DNA from 2 places in the Vibrio harveyi genome. Region 2 is predicted to be linked to the other one. Evidence: predicted binding sites of a transcription regulator. Region 2 holds the regulator's gene; the other holds the start of a gene.
What was found. The regulator MetJ, encoded in region 2, represses methionine synthesis genes. The targets are predictions, from matches to a motif close to TTAGACNTNTANANGTCTAA.
Positions count from the first base shown of each region.

Region 1: metE (5-methyltetrahydropteroyltriglutamate--homocysteine S-methyltransferase) is a predicted target of MetJ. The motif match lies at 1,866-1,885, and genes of this name have one in related genera.

Region 1 covers NZ_CP125875.1:845,415-848,837, forward strand. Annotated here, with positions in the region: gene QMY49_RS03910 (hypothetical protein) at 1-481, shown strand, start outside; gene QMY49_RS03915 (DUF4250 domain-containing protein) at 667-867, shown strand; gene metR (HTH-type transcriptional regulator MetR) at 890-1,801, opposite strand; gene metE (5-methyltetrahydropteroyltriglutamate--homocysteine S-methyltransferase) at 2,066-3,423, shown strand, end outside.
Region 2 covers NZ_CP125875.1:3,419,984-3,423,406, forward strand. Annotated here, with positions in the region: gene QMY49_RS16205 (malic enzyme-like NAD(P)-binding protein) at 1-961, shown strand, start outside; gene metJ (met regulon transcriptional regulator MetJ) at 1,072-1,392, opposite strand; gene QMY49_RS16215 (O-succinylhomoserine (thiol)-lyase) at 1,622-2,782, shown strand; gene QMY49_RS16220 (bifunctional aspartate kinase/homoserine dehydrogenase II) at 2,800-3,423, shown strand, end outside.

The DNA of each region.
Region 1 (3,423 bases), 900 kb from region 2:
CTCTCAAGTTCAAACTAAGAAGACACGTGAGAAAGGTCCGCTATGGGCGTTGCATCTAGCGAATGGCTTAGCGTTTGCGTATGTGAGTATCCAAGTATTCGAGCAAGCGCATTGGGCGGCTTCTGCGTCAATGGCTGTCATGATTTTCTTTTTGGGGGCAGTATTTGCTCAGTTGCTTCTCGTTATCGCGCGCAGTCGTTTGCAAGCTTTCCACCGCATTTTACCTGTGGCTGGTGTGGTATCGGGTATGTTGCTAGTCGTGCTGACCTTGTTTTCTGCATATCAACTTGATGAAGCAACACTGAACTCAGTCACACAGCATATCTTGGCGTCGCTAGCCATGTTGATCATAGCGATTGTGGTTTGGTGTTGGCACATCTTTACGCACAAAGCACCGAATAAGGCTCAGCTTGCTGCAGCGCTGCTGCTTGCTTTGGCATCCATGACAAGTCTCCAAGGTCTGTTTCTACTTGGCGCGTAAGCTGCTGGGTTATCCTTTCCCCATACAATTTCACAAATGAGCTCGGGATTTAGACCGAGCTCACTTTCAAATCATTCGATTAAGTCTACGCTTTAGTTATAGCCTCTATTTGTTTAGAGCGCGCCTAGACGCATGTGCTCAACAAAACCCTGAGGCTAAATACCTTGTCTTAGAGGAGTGTCGCTATGGACTTAAGCAATGTGAGTAACTGGGACAGCATTATTTTGCTGGGTATCGTCAATGAAAAGCTGCGCTTAGAATGCGACAGTTTCGAAGAGCTGGTTTCTATGTACGAGATGGATGTTGAATCGGTAGTGGGCAAGCTTGATATGCTCGGCTATCAATATGACCCACTTACCAATCAGTTCAAATCTTACGAACGCTAATCTTGTCTCTATATCTGAATCATTAAGCCATCTTGATGCCATCAAGGTGGCTTTTGCATTGTTGGCGTGCCGTGGCAAAGAATGCTTGTAGATAGCGCTTCTCCTTTTCTGAATTTCGTGTTGCGGCAAACAAACGACGCCATAACCCATTACCAAAAGGCTTACTGGTGATGAGCCCTTGGCGCGAAAACTCTGAAATCGCCCAATTAGGCAGTGCGGCAACACCTAATCCTGCTGACACCATTTGCACTAACATCAAAGTATTATCTGCTTGCTTCCACTTCGCAGGTTCAATCCCCGCTGGCTGCAAAAAGTGTTTCACGACATCTAATCTCTGTTTCTGAACCGGGTAGGAGAGCATGGTTTGATCGGCAAGATCTTCTGGTTCAATGATGTCTTTATTGGCAAGCGGATGGCTGGTGGACGTGATCAAACGCATTTCGAAATCAAACAGCGGCTCATAGTGTACTTCTGAGCGTGGTTGAATGTCAGATGTGATCACCAAGTCAAGCTCTCCGGCAAGCAACGCAGGGAGAGGTTCAAAACCAAAACCGGAAGAGAAGTCGAGCGTGACACTTGGCCAGGTAACTTGGTATTCCTTCAACGCAGGCATCAGCCATTGAAAGCAAGAATGGCACTCGATAGCCATATGTAAACGTCCATTGACATCTTCTTTCAAGCTCGCGAGTTCATTCTCTGCTCGGGCGAGTTTGGGTAAAACGTCATCGGCAAGACGAAGTAATATTTCACCTTCGGATGTGAACTTCACTGGGCGTGTTTTACGCAAAAACAACTGAGCACCGATGCGAGATTCAAGATCTTTGATTTGGTGAGAAAGAGCGGATTGCGTCAGGTGCAGTGCTGTCGCTGTGGCCGTGAGTGACCCTGTGTCTCGTAACGAGGTCAGAGTGCGTAAGTGTTTCAACTCTATCATGAATCCCATTCATCCTTGTATTTCTACCATGAGCTTTATTAACTTACCGATAAAAATTGGATATGTAAACGTCTAGACGTCTATTTGTTTTGGGAGATTACGAGTGAGCGCTCTCATTATGAATTTTCCTAATAAACAAGTTGAATAATTGGATGTTGTTCAATTAGCCCCTCAGAGAGATAGTTTTAGCCATCCAGACATCTTGGTGAAATTTAATCTCGATGTACTGACTCAAACATCAGACACTGAAAAAGGAATACGGACATGACAACGACAACGCATATTCTTGGATACCCACGCATTGGCGAAAAGCGCGAGCTGAAGTTTGCACAGGAGAAATACTGGCGAGGAGAAATTGAACAAACTGAGCTTAAACAAGTAGGGGCGACACTTCGTGAAAAGAACTGGGCTACTCAAGCTGAAGCAGGATTGAGCTTCGCGACGGCTGGCGATTTTGCTTGGTATGATCATGTATTGACCACCACTCTGTTGCTAGGGCACACACCAAAGCGCCACGCTAATGGCTTTCCGGATTTAGACACACTATTCAAAGTCGGGCGTGGGCAATCTCAAGCGGGTTGCGATTGTTCTGGGGCGGCTGCGTCTGATATGACCAAGTGGTTTAATACCAACTATCACTACATTGTGCCGGAGTTCAGCAAAGACGATTGTTTTGAAGTCAGTTGGCCTCAATTGTTCGAAGAGGTGAACGATGCCATAAAACTGGGTCATAATGTGAAACCCGTTTTGTTGGGACCATTGAGCTACCTGTATTTAGGAAAAGAAATCGAAGAAGATTTTGATCGCCTCACCTTATTGCCAAGATTGCTAACCGCTTATCAAGCGATTCTGTCCAAATTAGCAAATCAAGGCGTCGAATGGGTCCAAATCGATGAGCCGATTCTTTCTCTGGAGCTTGAAGAGAAGTGGGGCGACGCATTCAAATTGGCATATCAAGTCATTCGTAGCGATGTCAAAGTTCTACTTACTACCTATTTTGATTCGGTGAGTGACACGTTAGATAAGATTGTCGAATTGCCAGTTGATGGCCTTCATATCGATTTATCCGCGTCGCCTGAGCAGCTTGATGAGGTGGTGGAAAAACTGCCACAAGGTTGGGTACTTTCTGCGGGTGTGGTGAATGGTCGTAATGTATGGCGCTCTGACTTGAGTGCGCAGCGTGAACGTTTGCAACCCGTTAAGGATAAACTTGGTGACAATCTATGGGTAGCCAGCTCTTGCTCACTGTTACACAGCCCTGTGGATTTGGATCTTGAGCCAGCGCTCAGTGATGAAGTTAAAAGTTGGTTTGCGTTTGCCAAACAAAAAGTCACGGAAGTTGCGTTACTTGGTCGTGCGCTCGATGGTGACCACAACGCGATATTGGCGTGTGATACATATAGCCAACCAATTAAAGATCGCAAAACGGCTGCTCATGTCAACAAGCCACATGTGCAAGCCCGCTTGAATAGCATCTCAGCATCCTTAACTGAGCGCAGCGCACCCTATGCAGAGCGAGCTGCGCATCAAGCGGAAGTGTTAGGGTTACCTCTACTACCAACGACGACGATTGGTTCCTTCCCTCAAACCAGTGAGATTCGTGTTCAGCGCAGTGCGTTTCG
Region 2 (3,423 bases):
GTTGTTCAAACGCTTTGCTGGTCTAGATTCAATTGATATCGAAGTGAAACACCGCACGATCGACGAATTTGTCGACACAGTAGCAAACATTGCAGATACTTTCGGTGGTATTAACCTAGAAGATATCAAAGCGCCTGATTGTTTTGAGATTGAAAAGCGCCTTATCGAACGCTGTGATGTACCTGTATTCCACGATGACCAACACGGCACTGCAATCGTAACGGCTGCGGGTATGCTGAACGCAATTGAGCTGCAAGGTAAGAAGCTAGAAGAATCAACCATCGTTTGTCTTGGTGCTGGTGCTGCGGCAGTGGCATGTATGGAGCTGTTGATCAAATGTGGCGCAATGCGTGAGAAGATCTACATGCTGGATCGTAAAGGGGTGATCCATACACGTCGTGACGACCTAAACGAATACAAACAGTTATTCGCAAACAACACAGATAAGCGTACGCTGGAAGACGTGATTGAAGGTGCGGATCTGTTCTTGGGTGTATCAGGTCCAAATTTACTACCTGCAGAAGCATTGAAGCTGATGGCAGATAAGCCTGTTGTGTTCGCATGTTCAAACCCAGATCCAGAAATCAAACCAGAATTGGCTCATGAAGTGCGTGATGACTTGATCATGGGCACTGGTCGTAGCGACTACCCGAACCAAGTAAACAACGTTCTGTGTTTCCCATTCATCTTCCGTGGTGCATTGGATGTTCGTGCGAGTGAAATTAATGATGAAATGAAGCTTGCGGCAGTCGATGCGATTCGTGAATTGGCAAAAGAGCCAGTACCAGAAGCTGTATTGAAGGCAGCTGGCGTAGACAAGCTAGAGTTTGGCTCTGATTACATCATTCCAAAACCAATGGATCCACGTCTACTACCACGCGTAGCAAAAGCGGTTGCTCAAGCTGCGGTTGATTCAGGTGTAGCGCGTATTGAGATGCCAGAAAACTACATGGCGGAGTAAGCCAAAGTCATTTCTGACAGCAAAGAAAAGGGACGCGATGGCGTCCCTTTTTAGTTTGGTCTGAAACTGTCCCCGGTGCAGCCTCATCGTGTTGACGAATTTGTAAGCAATTATTCTTCGTCAAACGCTTCGAATTCGATGCCCATTGCCGTCATCAGCGCTTTTGCTTCTGTAGGAATATCATCTGGGCGGTCTTTACGAAGGTCTTCATCAGTTGGCAGTGGTTGCCCTGTGTAAGCATGTAGGAATGCTTCACATAGTAGCTCACTGTTAGTCGCATGGCGTAAGTTATTGATCTGGCGGCGAGTTCGCTCATCAGTCAGCACTTTTAAAACTTTTAGCGGGATAGAGACGGTAATCTTTTTTACTTGTTCGCTTTTTTTACCGTGCTCAGCATACGGGCTAATGTATTCGCCATTCCAGTCAGCCATTGCGCACCTTCATTAATGTAATAAGTTAGAAAAATAAATATAGGTGCTGATTTTAGCTGCATTTACCGCCATAAGCAAAGACATATGGACGTCTAGAAGTGTTGACGTCTTATTTTTAGACAAGTAAAGTGAGGTTAATAGTTAGGGAAGAGTGTTAATCAATTGAGCAATACAAGCTAGATATAGCGCATTCCCATTTAGATGTCACCACCCGTGAAAGGATACACCCATGAGCACCCGTAAGCCTGCGACCATTGCTGTACGCACTGGTATCGAGTCAGACAGTCAATATCACGCTGTTGTACCACCAATCTACCTTTCTACTAACTACGGCTTCCCCGCGTTTGGTGAAGTTCCACAATACGACTACACACGTTCTGGTAACCCAAACCGAGGCTTGTTAGAAAAAGCATTGTACGAACTTGAGTCAGGTAAAGGAGCGGTTGTCACTAACTGCGGCACATCGGCACTAAACCTTTGGGTATCGGCGTTTCTTGGACCTGATGACTTAATTGTTGCACCGCATGATTGCTACGGCGGTACGTATCGTCTGTTCAATACTCGCGCCAACAAAGGCGACTTTAAAGTGCAGTTTGTTGACCAGTCGGATCAGCAAGCGTTGGCTGCGGCGATTGCGAAAAAGCCAAAGCTTATCTTGTTAGAAACTCCGTCAAACCCACTCGTACGCGTTGTTGATATTGCGGCTGTGTGTGAGAAGGCAAAACAAGTTGGCGCTTTAGTCGCAGTGGACAATACCTTTTTGACACCTGTGTACCAAAAGCCTTTGGAGCTTGGTGCGGATTTTGTTATCCACTCAACAACGAAATACATTAATGGTCACTCTGACGTGATTGGTGGTGTGGTGATCACTAAGAGCGAAGAGCATGCTGAAGAGTTAGCATGGTGGGGTAACTGCATTGGTGCAACGGGTACGCCATTCGACAGTTACATGACGCTTCGAGGAATTCGTACGCTGGGTGCGCGAATGCGAGTTCATGAAGAAAGCTCTCAGCAAGTGTTGGCGTATTTGCAAACGCAATCTTTGGTAGCGAAGATTTATCATCCAAGTTTGCCAGAGCATCCAGGCCATGACATCGCGAAGAAGCAACAATCGGGTTTTGGTTCTATGCTGAGCTTTGAGTTTGCTGGCTCATTTGAGCAGCTAAAAGTGTTTGTTAAAGAACTTGAACTCTTCTCTCTTGCTGAGTCGCTAGGTGGTGTAGAAAGCTTGATTTGTCACCCTGCGTCAATGACGCATCGTGCGATGGGTGAAGAAGCTCTGGCTGAAGCTGGTGTTTCTCAACAGTTACTGCGCTTATCTGTTGGCTTAGAAGATGCCCAAGATCTGATTGCTGATCTTGAGCAAGCATTTGCGAAAGCTACACAGTAATTGGGAGAGGTAAGGTCATGACTGTACAACGTCAGCTGCATAAATTTGGTGGTAGCAGCTTAGCGAACCCAGAATGTTACCAACGTGTGGTGGGTATTCTTAAAGAGTATTCAGCAGAAAATGATTTGGTGGTGGTATCGGCTGCAGGGAAAACCACTAACCGCTTGATCGAGTTTTTAGAAGGGCTGGATAAAGACGGTCGCATCGCACATGAAGCGCTACAAAACTTGCGACTGTTCCAGACAGAGTTAATTGAAGCTTTATTAGAAGGAGAAGCGCAAACGCAAGTGCTTGCTTCTCTTCAAGATGAATTCAGTACCTTAGCTGAGTTAACTGCGCCACTTACGGAAGCGCAAAAAGCAGCAGTGCTTGGGCATGGTGAAGTATGGTCGTCACGCTTACTGGCTGCACTGTTATCACAACAGGATCTTCCAGCGGTAGCGCAAGATTCTCGCGCCTTTTTACGCGCAGAAGCTGGAACGCAGCCAGAAGTCGACCGAGCTCGCTCTTATGCACTTATCAAAGAGGCGTTAACTCAACATAGCCACAAGCGTGTCATCATTACAGGCTTTATGGCGCAAAATGAAGTGGGTGAAACAGTACTGTTGGGGCGTAACGGCTCAGACTATTCAGCAACGGTG